Regions from separate parts of the Arthrobacter caoxuetaonis genome, predicted to be linked through region 2. Evidence: predicted binding sites of a transcription regulator. Region 2 holds the regulator's gene; the other holds the start of a gene.
The links. Region 2 encodes LexA, which represses DNA repair genes until DNA is damaged. Its sites were predicted from a motif close to TCGAACANNTGTTCGA; they were not measured.

Region 1 (7,844 bases), 420 kb from region 2:
CCCGGAGGCGCTCCACCGCGGCGTCCACATCACCGGGTGAGACCAGTCCGGCATCCAGCCCCGCAAGGACTTCGCGGGGCCCGATCCCGTTGGAGGCGGGCATCTCCAAGTCCAGTCCGGCCGCGAGCGCAGCGGCCAGGTCTGTCACGGCACCCCAGTCGGAGACAACGACGCCGTCAAAGCCCCATTCGTTCCGCAGGACCTGTGTGAGCAGCCAGGGGTCCTGGGCTGCGTGGAAGCCGTTCAGCTTGTTGTATGCCGGTTCCGCCGGTGGGCAGTCCTGACCTGTTGCTGGCCTGCGGGCAGGGCTATCGTTCGAATAGATCCGTGGAACGTCCTGTTCCGCCTCGAGGGGAGAAGAGGGCGATGAAATCCCAGTTTGACCGGTACCGGCAGATCGCCGAGATTCTCTACCGCAACGGATTGGGCTATCTGGTTTCGGTGTCCGGCCTGGAAGCCAGGATCCCGTTCCGCCGGCAGTCCGCGCAGGAGGCTGCCCGCGTTGACAGCCCCGAATACCTGCGCCGGGCCCTCGAAGAGCTCGGGCCCACCTTCGTCAAGCTGGGCCAGTTGCTTTCCACGCGCGCAGACCTGCTTCCGCCCGAGTACATGGAACAGCTGGCCAAACTGCAGGACAGGGCCGCACCTGCCGCGTGGGCGGATGTCCACGCCGAGCTGGAGCGGGAATTCGGCAAGGATCCGCTCAGGATGTTTTCGGCGTTCAACACGACGCCGATTGCCAGCGCTTCCATTGGCCAGGCCTACGCGGCCACGCTGCCGGACGGAACCGACGTCGTCGTCAAGGTTCGCCGGCCCGGCATCGGCCCGACGGTGGAATCAGACCTGGCGATCCTGCAGTCGCTGGCGGGGCACGCCAGCAGGCGATGGGAAGCAGCCAGGGACTATGACGTCAAGGGATTCATCGACGAGTTCGCCGATACCCTGCGCCAGGAAATGGACTATGCCCAGGAGGGAAGGAACGCCGACCGTTTTGCGGTCAACTTCGAGAACGACGCGGCAGTGCTCATCCCGCATATTTACTGGGAGCACAGCACCCACAACGTCCTGACCATGCAGCGGATGTACGGGATGAAGGTGACGGACACCAGGGCGCTGGACGCAGCAGGAATCGACCGCAAGGCGCTTGCCGCCACGGCCGCCAATGCGGAAATGAAAATGGTCTTCGAGGACGGTTTCTTCCACGCTGACCCCCATCCCGGGAACATCTTCGTGCAGCCGAATGCGCAGATCGGGCTGATCGATTTCGGCATGGTGGGGGAGCTGGATGACAAACTGCGCGGTCAGCTCTCGGCGCTGTTCGTCGCGGTCATCCGGAAGGACCCCGACCGGATGGCTTCTGCCCTGCTGCGGATGACCGTCACACGGGTCCGCCCGGACCGGGTGAAGCTCCGGATGGACCTCGCGGCCCTGATCCGGCTGTACTCGAACCGGACGCTCAAGGACGCACCGGTGGGCAGGATCATCAGCACCGGCCTGGGGATCATCCGCAACCACCATCTGCAGCTGCCGCGCGAAATAGCCCTGCTCATGCGCATGCTGATCATGACTGAGGGAATGGGCGAAGTGCTGGATCCCGAATTCAGCATGGGCAAGACCCTTGCGCCCTATGCCAAGCGGATGACCATGGAGCAGCTGAACCCGGTCAACTACGCGAAGCGCCTCGGCAAGGCCGGGGGAGAACTGCTGGAGCTGGGGGCGGACCTGCCGGGCCAGCTCCAGCGGCTGGTCAATACGCTGGACTTCGAAGGCATGGAGGTGCACCTGCGTGCCGGGGACCTCGTCCCGCTGGTGGAGCGCCTGGAACGCGTGGGCAACAGGATGGTGGCTGCCATCTTTGCGGCCGCCTTCATCCGCGGCGTGGGCGAACTGACGCTGGGCGACGCCGACCGCTGGCGCAGCTGGCAGGCTCCGTTGATGGGCGCCGGGCTGGCGTCAACGGGCGTGCTGGGCGGCTACCTTGCCTGGTCGGCACGGAAACAGCGGCGGCTGGACGCCGGCTGACCAAAGAAAAGGAACGGCCGGCCACCGCATGCAGCGGTGGCCGGCCGTTCCTGGTGGATGACTCAGCGCTTGCCGAGCTCCGCCGTCGGGGTCCGGAAGGACTCCTTTGCGGTCAGGGCTGAAATGGTGGCGATCAGGCAGATAGCTGCGGTGAACCAGCTGATCACGACCCAGCCGCCGGGCTGCAGGCCGCCCAGGGCAGCCACGATGGACGGCGCGAAGCCGGCCATGAGGAAGCCGAGCTGGGTGCCGATGGCCAGGCCGGAGAAGCGGACCTTGGCGCTGAACATTTCAGCGTAGAAGGACGGCCAGACCGCGTTCGCAGCGGCGTAACCGCAGCCGAAGACCACCACGGAGAGGGTGAACTGCAGCAGCGAGTTACCGGATTCCATGGAGAGCAGGTAGAACGGCATCACGATCGCGCTGGACAGGGCGCCGTAGATGAACACCGGTTTCCGGCCGAAGCGGTCCGCCGCCATGCCGAACAGCGGCTGGGTGAACAATGCGGCGATGTTGCCTGCGACGACCAGCCACAGCGTGATGGTGGCGTCAACATTGCCCACCTCGGTGCCGTACTTGATGGCCAGGGTGCCGTAGACAGTGGAGACTGCGGCGATGAAGGCGCAGCAGATAACGCGCAGCACGTCGCGCCAGTGGTGCTTCAGCAGGTCGCCGACGGGAAGCTTGGAAATCTCGTTGTTGGCCTTGGCTTCCTGGAAGGTCGGCGTCTCGTGGAGGGTGCGGCGGATAAAGAACGTCACAATCACGACGACGGCGCTGAGCCAGAACGGGATGCGCCAGCCAATGCTGTACTTGATGTCGTCCGGCAGTGCCATGACCGGGATGAAGACCATGGCAGCGAGGATCTGGCCGCCCTGGGTGCCGGTGAGGGTCCAGGAGGTGAAGAACGCACGGCGGCCGTCAGGCGCGTGCTCCAGGGTCATGGAGCTGGCACCGGCCTGCTCTCCGGCAGCAGAGAGGCCCTGGGCCAGGCGGCAGAGGACCAGGAGCGTGGGCGCCCACCAGCCGATGGTGCTGAAGCTCGGCAGGCAGCCGATGAGGAACGTAGAGGCACCCATAAGGATCAGGGTGAACATCAGGATTTTCTGGCGGCCGACACGGTCGCCGAAATGGCCCAGGATGACCGCGCCGACGGGACGGGCGATATAGGCGAAACCGAAGGTGGCGAGCGACATGATGCTCGCCTGTGCATCCGCGTCCGGGAAGAAGACGTGCGGGAAGATCAGCGATGCCGCAGTGCCAAAGATGAAGAAGTCGTAGTACTCGACCGCGCTGCCCATGAAGCTTGCCGCGGCGGCCTTCTTCGGGGTCTTTGCGGTGGCTGAAGCGGTCTGTGCGGGCACAGCGCTCATGGGGCCTCCAGGTAGTGATGTGTGCGTAAAACGCACGATTGTTTTACATGCGAACACCACAAGTTATACCGGCGGGTAGTGAGACGCAAGCCATATGTGCGCTGTACGCACAATTGTGCAAAATGTGAACAGCCGGTACCGTTGGCGTTGCCCGGCGTACGGGCGCCGAAGGGAGAACCACTTGAGCACCATCACTGAATCCCTGCTCGTCGGATTGATTGGCGACGGGATCACCGCATCGCTGACTCCGCCCATGCATGAACGGGAAGCAGCAGCGTGCGGGCTTCACTATCTGTACCGGCCGGTGGATCTCGCCGTGAACGGCCGTTCCGCCGCCGACGTCGGAGACCTTTTGCGCTACGGGCGGGATCTCGGCTTCAACGCATTTAACATTACGCACCCGTGCAAGCAACTGGTCCTGGAGCACCTGGACGAGGTTTCCGAGGACGCCGCCCGGCTGGGAGCAGTGAACACTGTCCTGATCCAGGACGGACGGTTCATCGGCCACAACACGGATTACTCCGGGTTTGCCACCGCCCTGGCCCAGGGACTGCCGGATGCTGCACTGGATGCAGTGGTACAGCTGGGAGCCGGAGGCGCCGGTGCTGCAGTTGCCTACGCCCTGCTGAAGGCCGGCACGCGGGAACTGACCCTGATCGACCTGGATCCGGAGCGGACGCGTGAACGCGCCGCGGCCCTTGCCGCTCTCTTCCCTGATGCGGTTGTCCGCCCGGGGAGCCGTGAAGATCTTGCGCCGGCCCTGTCCTCGGCAGACGGATTCGTGCAGGCAACACCTGTGGGAATGCACTCGCATCCCGGCCTGCCGCTGGACCCGGAACTGCTCCGTCCGGAGACCTGGGTGGCGGACGTGATCTACCGTCCCGTCCGCACACAGCTGGTTGACGCGGCTGAGGCCCGCGGCTGCAGGGTGCTCGACGGCGGGCACATGGCGGTGGGGCAGGCTGTGGATGCCTTCCGGCTCATCTCCGGAGTAGAACCTGACGCTGCCCGCATGCGGGCCCACTTCCTGGAACTGGTCAACAGCGGCCGCTGAGCCGCCTTCGAAAGGACTCCATGCGCACCTCTATTGCCACGGTCTGCCTCAGCGGCACCCTGGAAGACAAACTGCGCGCCTGCGCGGCAGCCGGTTTCGACGGCGTGGAGATCTTCGAACAGGACCTGGTGGTGAGCCCCTCCAGCCCTGAGCAGATCCGCAGCCTGGCCGCCGGCCTGGGACTGACGCTGGACCTCTACCAGCCCTTCAGGGACTTCGAAGGGGTGACCGAGGACCTGCTGGCGGAGAACCTCCGCCGCGCCGAAGCCAAGTTCCGGCTGATGAACCGGATGGGAATCGACACCATGCTGGTCTGCAGCAACGTTGCCACGGCCACTGTCGATGACGACGCCGTTGCCGCGGCCCAGCTGCGGCGCATGGGCGAGCTGGCCGCGCGTTACGGGATCCGCCTGGCGTATGAGGCCCTGGCCTGGGGCCGGTTCGTCAGCGACTTTGAGCATGCCTGGCGCATCGTCGAAATGGCAGACCACCCCAACGTGGGCACGTGCCTGGACAGTTTCCACATCCTTTCCCGCAGGTGGGATCCGGAAGCAATCGAAAAGATCCCCGCTGAGAAGATTTTCTTTGTGCAGCTGGCGGATGCGCCCGAACTTTCCATGGACGTGCTGTCCTGGAGCCGCCATTACCGGGTATTCCCGGGAGAAGGAGCGTTCGACCTCGTGCGGTTCATGGGCCATCTGGTCCGGAGCGGGTATGACGGACCGGTTTCGCTGGAGATCTTCAACGACGTCTTCCGGCAGGCCGCCGAAGAACGGACGGCCGTCGACGCCATGCGTTCCCTGATCAGGCTGGCCGAGCGGACCTCGATCCACCTGCAGGAGGAAGGCAACGGACTCGGCACCATGGAGCTGGCCACGCTCCCTGGCGTGGGCGAACCGCTCGGATTCAATTTCGCCGAGGTGAAGGCAGGCGACCCGGAGCATATCCGGACACTGCTCTACCAGCTCGGATTTACCAGCCTTGGACAGCACCGCACCAAGCAGGTGGAACTCTGGGCCCAAAACGGCGTCCGGATGATCATCAACAGCCAGCAGGCCGACGGGATGTCCCCGGGCATCTCCGCGGTGGGGCTGGATGTTCCTGACGCACCTGCCGCGGCATCACGCGCGCTGCAGCTCAAAGCGACACCTGTGACCCGCCGCAGCCAGGCGAACGAGGAAGTGCTCCAAGTCGTCGCCGCACCGGACGGCACCGAAATCTTCCTGTGCCAGGCTGAGCCCGCGGGCCCGGGCTGGATGAGCGAGTTCGGCGGCGGCACCACCGTTCCGGCTCCCGGCAGCATCACCGCGATTGACCACGTCAACCTCTCCCAGCCCTGGCAGCACTTCGACGAGGCCGTGCTGTTCTACGAATCAACCCTTGCCCTCTCTCCCCGTCCCAGTGTGGAGGTGCCCAGCCCCATGGGCCTGGTTCGGAGCCAGGTGATGCACAGCTCAGACGGCGCTGTCCGGATCGCACTGAACATTGCACCGCTGGTGTTCGACGGTGCCGGCGACGGTTCCGGGTATCCGCAGCACGTGGCGTTCGCCTGCAGCGACCTCGTCAGCGTCGCCCGCACCGCCGTCGCCCGCGGCCTGGAGTTCCTCCCGGTTCCGGAGAACTACTACGAAGACCTGGAAGCCCGTTTCGGGCTGGACCAGGCGTTCCTGGCAACGCTCAGGGAGCTGAACCTGCTGTACGACCGGGACGCCGACGGCGAGTTCCTGCATTTCTATACCGCCACGATCGGCAACGTGTTCTTCGAAGTCGTGGAACGCCGGACCGGCTATGAAGGGTACGGCGCGCCGAACGCACCCGTCCGGCTTGCGGCCCAATATCAGGGGTCCCGCGCCTGACCTGCAGGGATGCCCGCCCTTAGCCTGCTCGTCAGGTAGGATCGTGCTCGGCGCCCGGAGCGGGGGCAGGAGGGCAGGGGGACGTGGTGCGCAGCAGTCAGGCCTGGTACGTAAAGTCGGTCGAGAAGACCTTTGCCGTCCTTGGTGCCTTCACGGCAGAGTCTCCCCGGCTGAGCGTGAGCGAGGTTGCGGCCGCTGCCGACCTGAGCCGTGCCGCGGCACGGCGGTTCCTGCTCACGCTGGCAGACCTTGGCTACCTGTCCGGGGACGGCGCACGCTATCAGCTGGCTCCCCGTTCATTGAACATCGGCTCTGCTTTCCTTTCGAGCCTCACTCTGCCGGCCCTTGCGGAACCGCACCTGAAAACCCTCTCGGCGGATCTGCAGGAGACGGCGTCGATCTGCATCCTTGACGGAGAACACATCGTCTACGTTGCCCGGATCACATCCCCGCGGCTGGTCAGCGTTGCGGTGCATGTGGGTACGCGGTTTCCGGCATGGGCGACTTCCATGGGCCGGGTGCTGCTCGCCGCCCTTGAGCCTGAAGACATGGAGTCCCGGCTGGACCGGTCCGACCTGCGTCCCTACACGCCCAACACACTGTGGGACCGGGCGGCGCTGCTGGATGAAATCGACGGCGTGCGCCAACGCGGCTGGTCCGTTGTTCTTGAAGAGTATGAGGAAGGCCTGAGCGGAGTGGCAGTTCCCATCCATCAGGGGAACGAAGTCGTGGCCGCCGCGAATGTCTCCCTGCACCACCGGAACCCCACGGGCCCGGCCCTGAGCGAGACGGTGCTGCCCCGGCTGAGGGACGCTGCTGCTGCCATCTCCGCGGACTACGGAATCCGGGTTACGGGCTAGCCCCGACGGCCAAGGGTACCGGCCATGTTCCGCGCTTCCGCGCTTCCGCGCCGGGCAGCGAACTGCGGCGGAGGCCCGTTCGCCAACCTCCACCGCAGTCCGGTCTCATCCGGATTCGCCTGTCCCTTTACGCTGAGGCGTAATCCGAGGCGTTGTACAGGTTCAGGTTCAGGGCCGAGGCAATCTGCGCCACGGCCTTGCGTGCGCGCACGCTGTTGCCTGCGGCGTCCAGGGGCGGGGAGAACGCCGCGATGGCCAGGACCCCGGGCATGACCGCGAGGACACCTCCGCCCACGCCCGATTTACCCGGCAGGCCCACCCGGTAGGCCCAGTCGCCGGAGGCGGTGTAGAGCCCTTCCATGGTCATCTCCGCCAGCATGGGCGGAACAATATCCGGGTGGGAGATGGCAGCCTTCTTCGTGACGGGGTTGGTGCCGCGGGCGGCGATGGTCGCTCCCATGGTGGCCAGATCAACCGCGGTCACCAGGGTGGAGCACTGACGCGTGTACACGTCACAGGCTTCCATCGGATCCGAGTACATCGTCCCGCCCGAGTAGAGCAGCCACGCGATGGCACGGTTATGGAAGTTGGTGGACTGCTCCGAGTTATTCACGGCATCGCTCATCTTGATTTCCCGGCCCGCGAACGCAGACTGGGTGGCCAGGATCTTCTGCCAGCG
Region 2 (7,844 bases):
GCGGGTCAGTCCTTTCGTGCGACCTTGAGGATGCGGAAGGACTTTGCCGTGCTGTGGCGGCTGACGTCGAAACCCGCGCCCAGAGCCGTTTCCAGCCAGCGCTGCAGGGAGTCTGAACCAAGGTTTTTCTGGACCACCAGCCACGCCGTGCCGCCGGGGGCCAGCCGGGGAAGCCACTGAAGCAGCAGCGCGTGCAGTTCATCCTTGCCAATGCGAATGGGCGGATTCGACCAGATGGTGGCAAACCGCAGCTCGGGATCGACAGCCTCGGGCAGCGCGGCATGGACGTTGCCGAGCCCGAGTGTGGCAGCGTTGTCCCGCGTCAGGCCCAGGGACCGTTCGTTGACGTCGACGGCGTAGACCTGTGCTCCGGGTGACTTCAGCGCCATCGTGAGGGCGATGGGTCCCCAGCCGCAGCCGATATCAAGCAGGTTGCCCTCAGCTGCCGGGTCGGGAATACCGGAGAGCAGTACCTGCGTTCCCTTATCAATGCCGTCGGGCGAGAAAATCCCGCCAGAGGTGGCCAAGGTGACGTCCCGGCCGTTGAGTGTGACACGCAGCGGCCTGCGCACCTCGGGTGCGGACGGCTGTGAACTGAAGTAATGCTCTGAACCCATAACAATCCAGATTAGTGGCTTCCCGGCTCCGGGCAGCCATCGGCCCGGAGCCGGAGCCTGCGCAAGGTATTGCACAGGTCCCCGGAGAGCCCGCACAATGTGGGTCCGCTGACCTACCATGGTTAACACTTGCGTCTAAGGAGATTATGACCATCAACAATTCCCGTCCCGCTGCCGGCTCCACGCCCACGGACCTCAAGCCCGAGGAAATCCAGGGCGTGATCGACCGGATCCTGGCCAAGGAAGAAGCAACCGCTGCCAAGCGCAGCGTGTCGCCCGATTCGCCCTCCGGATTCTCCCGGCAGGCACAGGCCCTCTCAGTGCAGGACGCGGAGCACTCTGTCTTCGACGGAGACCAGCAGGATCTGCAGGACCGCCGCGCACTGCGCCGAGTCGCAGGACTCTCCACTGAACTCGAAGACGTCACCGAAGTCGAGTACCGGCAGCTGCGCCTGGAACGTGTTGTCCTGGCCGGTCTGTGGATGGAAGGAACGGCGGCCGACGCCGAGAATTCGCTGCGTGAGCTCGCAGCCCTCGCTGAGACGGCCGGTTCCGAAGTGCTCGACGGGATCATCCAGCGGAGGATGAAGCCGGACCCCGGCACCTTCCTCGGATCCGGCAAGGCGCAGGAGCTGAAGGACATCGTTCTGGCGACGGGTGCGGACACCGTGATCGTGGACAGCGAACTTTCGCCTTCCCAGCGCCGCGGCCTGGAAGACATCGTCAAGGTGAAGGTGATCGACCGCACTGCGCTGATCCTGGATATCTTCGCCCAGCACGCCAAGTCCCGCGAGGGCAAGGCCCAGGTGGAACTGGCCCAGCTGGAATACCTCCTTCCCCGTCTCCGCGGCTGGGGTGAATCCATGTCCCGGCAGGCAGGCGGCCAGGTAGGCAGCGCCGGCGCCGGCATGGGCTCGCGCGGACCGGGTGAAACCAAGATCGAGCTGGACCGGCGGAAGATCCGTACACGGATGGCGAAGCTGCGCCGTGAAATCGCCGCGATGAAGCCTGCCCGCGAGACCAAGCGGGCGAACCGCCAGCGCAACGAGGTTCCTTCGGTCGCCATCGCCGGCTACACCAACGCGGGCAAGTCCTCCCTGCTCAACCGGCTCACCGACGCCGGAGTCCTGGTGGAGAACGCATTGTTCGCCACCTTGGATCCGACCATCCGCAAGGCCGAGACCGCTGACGGGATCGGGTACACCCTGGCGGACACTGTCGGGTTCGTCCGGTCGCTGCCCACACAGCTGGTGGAGGCCTTCCGGTCCACGCTGGAGGAAGTCGCCGACGCTGACCTGATCCTGCACGTGGTTGATGCATCGCACCCGGACCCGGAGGGTCAGATCGCCGCAGTACGTGCGGTCCTCGCGGACGTGGATGCACGCCGGATCCCCGAGATCATCGTGCTCAACAAGGCCGATGCGGCTGATCCGTTTGTCCTGGAACGGCTGCGGCAGCGCGAGCCGCGGACCGTGGTGGTTTCCGCCCGGACCGGCGAAGGCATCGAGGAACTCCGGCAGGCTATTTCTGACGGCATCCCGCGGCCCGGAATCGAACTGGACCTCCTCGTCCCCTACCAGCGCGGCGACGTCGTCTCCCGGCTGCACAGCCTGGACGCGGAAATCCTCTCGCTCGACCACGAGGAAGGCGGAACACGCCTGCGGGTCAAGGTCCGCGATTCCCTGGCGCCTGAGTTGGAGCCGTTCACCCTCCATGCCTAAGAAGGACGCAGCCGCGGAGGTCCTGGAACTCCTGGACACCGCGGTGGACGCAATGGGTGGCCAAAACCGCCCGGGACAGCACGATATGGCACGCCAGGTGGCGGAGTCGATCGAGACCGGAAAGCACCTGCTGGTGCAGGCCGGGACCGGAACCGGCAAGTCCCTGGCCTACCTGGTTCCGCTCATCCACCACGCCCTCGAGAGCACCAAGCCTGCCTTGGTTTCGACTGCCACCCTGGCGCTCCAGGCGCAGATCGTGGGACGGGACCTTCCCCGGCTGCTGGCTGCCCTGGCACCGAAGCTGCCGCGGGAAGTCGACGTCGCACTGCTGAAAGGGCGCAGCAACTATGTCTGCGTCCACAAGACAGGCGGCGGGTTCCCGGAAGACGACGACCCGGGTGCCCTCTTCAGCCTTGGCGATGACCACGGCGTAGCCCACCCGGCTCCTGCCGCAGGACCCACCTCCGCCCTGGGCAGGGAAGTGGTCCGGCTGCGGGAATGGGCGGAAGAGACGGAAACCGGGGACCGCGACGAGCTGCTCCCCGGCGTGACCGACCGCGCCTGGCGGCAGGTTTCGGTGACGTCAATGGAATGCCTCGGCGCCCAGCGGTGCCCGGTGGCGGAGCAGTGCTTCAGCGAACGCGCCAGGGCTAAGGCCGCCGTCGCCGACCTGGTCATCACTAACCACGCCATGCTCGCGATCAGCGCCTTTGAGGGCCTCGCAGTGCTGCCGGACTACGACGTCGTTGTCATCGATGAGGCCCATGAACTGCAGGACCGGGTGACGGGAGCGGTGACCGGCCAGCTTTCCGGCACCCTCATCAGCGCCGCCGTGACGGCCGCCCGCAAGCACACCTCCGCTTCGGTGGAGGAGCTGGCAGCAGCCGGACGCGCGTTCGATGCCTCCATGGAAGGCGTTCCGGCCGGCCTGCTGCCGTCGGGCCTGAACGGCGAGCAGGAACTCGCCGTCGGACGGGTCCGGGAAGCGTGCCGTGTGGCGCTCTCCGATTCCAAGCCTGAGGGCGGAGACGCCGGGGACGGCGGGCGCCAGATGGCCCGCTCTCGCCTGATGGGTGTGCTGGAAGTGTGTGAACGTCTGGTGTCCGCTCCGGACGCCGGTGAAGTCGTATGGGCGTCCCGGCCGAGCACCTTCTCTCCGGGGGAGGGTTATTCGCCTCCCGACGACGACGCGCCCGCCACGCTGAATGTCGCTCCGCTGTCCGTTGCCGGCCGGCTGCGCGACGGGCTGTTCGACGGCCATACCGTCATCCTGACGTCAGCCACCCTGGCGATTGGTTCCGAGTTCGGGCCGGTGGCAGGCGGACTGGGGCTCGTGGGCGCAGCGGCACCCCAATGGACGGGATCCGACGTCGGCAGTCCCTTTGACTACCCGCGGCAAGGCGTCCTGTACGTTGCCAAGGACCTGCCCAAGCCCGACCGCGGCACGTCCGCCGCGCAGCTGGAAGAACTGGAAGCGCTGCTCAAGGCCTCCGGCGGAGGGGCGCTTGGACTGTTCTCCTCCCGCCGCGCCGCCGAAGAAGCCGCCGCTGCCCTGCGGCCCAAGGTCGGTTTTCCGATCCTGTGCCAGGGGGAATCGTCCATGTCTGGTCTGGTCAAGCAGTTCGCTGAGGAGGACGCCACCTGCCTGTTCGGCACCATGTCCCTGTGGCAGGGAGTCGACGTTCCGGGTGGCTCGTGCCGCCTGGTCGTGATCGACCGCATCCCGTTCCCGCGTCCCGATGACCCGCTGATGACGGCACGTACCCGTGCCGTGGCCAAAGCAGGCGGAAACGGCTTCATGACGGTCTCGGCGACGCACGCAGCCGTTCGCCTCGCGCAGGGCGCCGGGCGCCTGATCCGTGCAGCAGGGGACCGCGGCATGGTCGCCGTCCTGGATTCACGGCTGGCCACTGCCCGCTACGGCGGGTTCCTGCGTGCCGCACTGCCGCCGTTCTGGAGCACCACTGACCGTACCGTGGCGCTTGGCATCCTGGAACGGCTGCGCGAGGCCCAGGCAGGGGAGAACATGGGCGTGAAGTCCTGACGGGCCTTGCACAAGAACAAAGCCCGCCCTTCGCTGGAAGACAGCGAAAGGCGGGCTTTTCCGTGCGGAATGCCTAGAGGGAACGCATCACCGAGACGACCTTGCCCATGATGGTGGCGTGGTCTCCCATGATCGGTTCGTAGCGCGTGTTCTGCGGCAGCAGCCAGGTGTGGCCGTTGCGCTGGCGGAATGTCTTGACGGTGGCTTCATCGTCCAGCAGCGCGGCGACGATGTCGCCGTTCTCGGCCGTCTGCTGGCGGCGGACCACTACCCAGTCGCCGTCACAGATGGCTGCGTCCACCATGGAGTCTCCGGATACGCGCAGCATGAACAGCTCGCCGTGCCCCACCAGCTGCCGGGGCAGCGGGATCATTTCTTCCACGACCTGGTCCGCGAGGATGGGACCGCCGGCGGCGATCCTGCCGACCAGCGGCACCATTGCCGTGTCCACCGCCGTCGTCAGTTCCGTGACGTTGGATGCCGTTCGCGCATCTGCCGCGGGCGCTGACGCATCGCCTGCGGCGGAAACCGTGCCCCGCTCGGTGTGCATGAGCAGGGGCACAAGGATCTCCATGGCCCGGGGCCGTTTGGGATCACGGCGGATGTAGCCCATCTTTTCCAGCTGGCTGAGCTGGTGCGTGACGCTCGAAAGGCTGGCCAGGCCAACCGTGTCACCGATCTCGCGCATGGAGGGCGGATAGCCGTTGGTGCTGACGGACGCCTGGATCGTTTCGAGGATTTTCTTCTGCCGGGGAGTCAGGGACCGGGGCCGCGGGGCATCGGCGGCGGCCGCGGCAGCGCTCCTGCCTTCGGAGTTGTTCCTACGGGGCACTTCGGCTTCCCTTCGAGTGTTCCGGCGAACCGGAGGGCGGCAATGTCGGCAATGTCAGTGGCGGGTGGTTGCCTGAGTCCGAACGATAAACAAGTGACGCCGCCGGTATCCACGCTAGGGGAGCGGAGGGTCATTTTCAAACATTTGTTCGAGTGAGTCTCGACATCGTTCGTAGATAGATGCTAGAAAAGGAACAGAACGAATCGAATACATGTTCGATTCAAGGTCGCCAACTGTTCGAACCCAGTTTCGAACCAGCCCGGTCCGGTGCAGCAGCACCGGTACGGGCAGGCTCCGCTCCGGAAAGGTTTTGCCATGACAGTCCAGCTCTCGGCAGCACGCACCGCCCACCAGCCGGTGGAACAGCAAGCCCCCGCCCCGCTTCGCCTGACGCGCCGGGGCCGCCTGCTCCTCATTGGCGCCCCGATCATGTTCGGCGGTGCCGCCCTGCTGACGTTCGCCGGGTTCTTCACGGCACCCGCACTGGCCGCAGGCGGCGGCGGAGAACTGACCCGTACCCAGCAGGTGAGCGTCAGCACGGGTGACACCCTCTGGGGCCTGGCTGCCGAATATGCGCCGGAGCAGGATCCACGGACCGTCGTGGCCGACATTATGGAGCTGAACAACCTCTCTGACGCAACGGTTCCCGCAGGGGCCCAGCTCTACATTCCGGTCGCCGGCTAACTGCGTTCCGAGTCGTCCTGCCACCGGGACCCGTCACCGGGCTACACGGATTCTGCTCCCCGGCAGCGTGCGCCTTAAGCTGTACTGGTGACTGAACAGCTGGAAAAACTGAACCGCCTTCCCCTGCGCGACGATCTCCGCGGGCTGACGCCCTACGGTGCGCCGCAGTTGGATGTCCCCATCCTGCTGAACGTCAACGAAAATACCCATGGCCTGCCGCAGGAGGTGCAGGACGCGATCACTGCGTCTGTCCAGCGGGCCGTCTCGGGGCTCAACCGCTACCCGGACCGTGAATTCACCGAATTGCGCACCCGCCTCGCCGGCTATCTGGGCCACGGACTGGGCATTGAGAACATCTGGGCGGGCAACGGATCAAACGAGGTACTGCAGCAGATCCTGCAGGCCTTCGGTGGTCCCGGACGTACGGCGATGAGCTTTCCGCCCACTTATTCCATGTATCCGCTGCTCGCCAGCGGCACGGGAACCCGCTACGTCACCGGCGACAGAGCAGCGGACTTTACCCTCTCCGCCGAATCCGCCGCGGAACAGGTCCGTGCAGCAGCACCGAACATCGTCTTCCTCTGCACCCCGAACAATCCCACCGGCACCGCCCTTGGGCTGGACGTGGTCGAGGCCGTCTACGAGGCCGGCACCGCAAGCGACGCGATAGTGATCGTGGACGAGGCGTATGCAGAGTTCTCCCACGCCGGTACCCCCAGCGCCCTTGAACTGCTTCCCGGCCGGGAACGCCTGATTGTGTCCCGGACCATGAGCAAGGCATTCGCCCTGGCCGGCGCACGGCTGGGGTATCTGGCGGCTGCCCCCGAGGTCACGGATGCGCTGAGGCTCGTCCGGCTTCCCTACCATCTCTCGGCCGTCACACAGGCCACGGCCAACGCAGCGCTGGCCCACGCCGATGCACTGCTGGCCAACGTTGAGGACATCAAAGTCCAGCGTGACCGGATTGTCGCAGAGCTGACCGAACTCGGCCTGCAGCCTGCCGCATCAGACGCCAACTTCGTCTTCTTCGGGGGAGTGGAAGACCCGAAGCGGATCTGGCAGGGACTCCTCGAAGCGGGCGTCCTGATCCGCGACGTCGGCATTCCCGGACATCTTCGCGTGACGGCCGGCACGGAAGCGGAAACGACGGCTTTCCTGACCAGGCTGCGGGAGCTGCTCGGCGCCTAAAGCGCCGTCGTTGCGGCGGCAGGCAGCCGCTGCTCCCGGCGAGGTAACCCCCTCCGGGAAACACTAGACTGGTAACTAGACCTCACTTCTTCCAAAGGAACTTTCATGACCGTGGAGACCGCCACCGGCCGCACCGCCCGCCTCGAGCGGACCACCAGCGAATCATCCGTGCTCGTAGAACTGGATCTGGACGGCACCGGCCGTTCTGACATCAGCACGTCGGTTCCGTTCTACGACCACATGCTCACCGCGCTGGCGAAGCACTCGCTGATCGATCTCACGGTCAAGGCCACGGGCGACACCCACATCGATGTCCACCACACCGTGGAAGACGTGGCCATCAGCATCGGCGAGGCGCTGAAGACCGCCCTGGGGAACAAGGCGGGCATCCGCCGCTTCGGTGAAGCCACCGTCCCCTTGGACGAAGCGATCGCCAACGCCGTCGTGGACATTTCCGGCCGCCCGTACCTGGTGCACTCCGGCGAACCGGCCGGCCAGGAATACCACCTGATCGGCGGGCACTTCACGGGTTCCCTGACCCGCCACGTCTTCGAAGCGATCACCCTGCACGCGCAGATCTGCCTGCACATGAACGTTCTGGGCGGGCGCGACCCGCACCACATCGTCGAAGCGCAGTTCAAGGCCTTCGCCCGTGCACTGCGTGCTGCCGTTGAGCCGGATCCGCGTGTCGAGGGCATTCCCTCCACGAAGGGGGCGCTGTGAGCGGGCCCAACGTCACGGTCCTGGACTACGGGTCC

Region 1: NF551_RS08110 (shikimate dehydrogenase) is a predicted target of LexA. The motif match lies at 3,426-3,441, and genes of this name have one in related genera.

The regions. Positions count from the first base shown of each region.
Region 1 covers NZ_CP099466.1:1,767,430-1,775,273, forward strand. Annotated here, with positions in the region: gene NF551_RS08095 (glycoside hydrolase family 3 C-terminal domain-containing protein) at 1-424, opposite strand, end outside; gene NF551_RS08100 (ABC1 kinase family protein) at 367-2,022, shown strand; gene NF551_RS08105 (MFS transporter) at 2,085-3,395, opposite strand; gene NF551_RS08110 (shikimate dehydrogenase) at 3,577-4,449, shown strand; gene NF551_RS08115 (bifunctional sugar phosphate isomerase/epimerase/4-hydroxyphenylpyruvate dioxygenase family protein) at 4,470-6,305, shown strand; gene NF551_RS08120 (IclR family transcriptional regulator domain-containing protein) at 6,389-7,165, shown strand; gene glsA (glutaminase A) at 7,293-7,844, opposite strand, start outside.
Region 2 covers NZ_CP099466.1:1,348,127-1,355,970, forward strand. Annotated here, with positions in the region: gene NF551_RS06100 (class I SAM-dependent methyltransferase) at 6-617, opposite strand; gene hflX (GTPase HflX) at 764-2,338, shown strand; gene NF551_RS06110 (ATP-dependent DNA helicase) at 2,331-4,382, shown strand; gene lexA (transcriptional repressor LexA) at 4,456-5,142, opposite strand; gene NF551_RS06120 (LysM peptidoglycan-binding domain-containing protein) at 5,530-5,898, shown strand; gene NF551_RS06125 (histidinol-phosphate transaminase) at 5,986-7,086, shown strand; gene hisB (imidazoleglycerol-phosphate dehydratase HisB) at 7,192-7,809, shown strand; gene hisH (imidazole glycerol phosphate synthase subunit HisH) at 7,806-7,844, shown strand, end outside.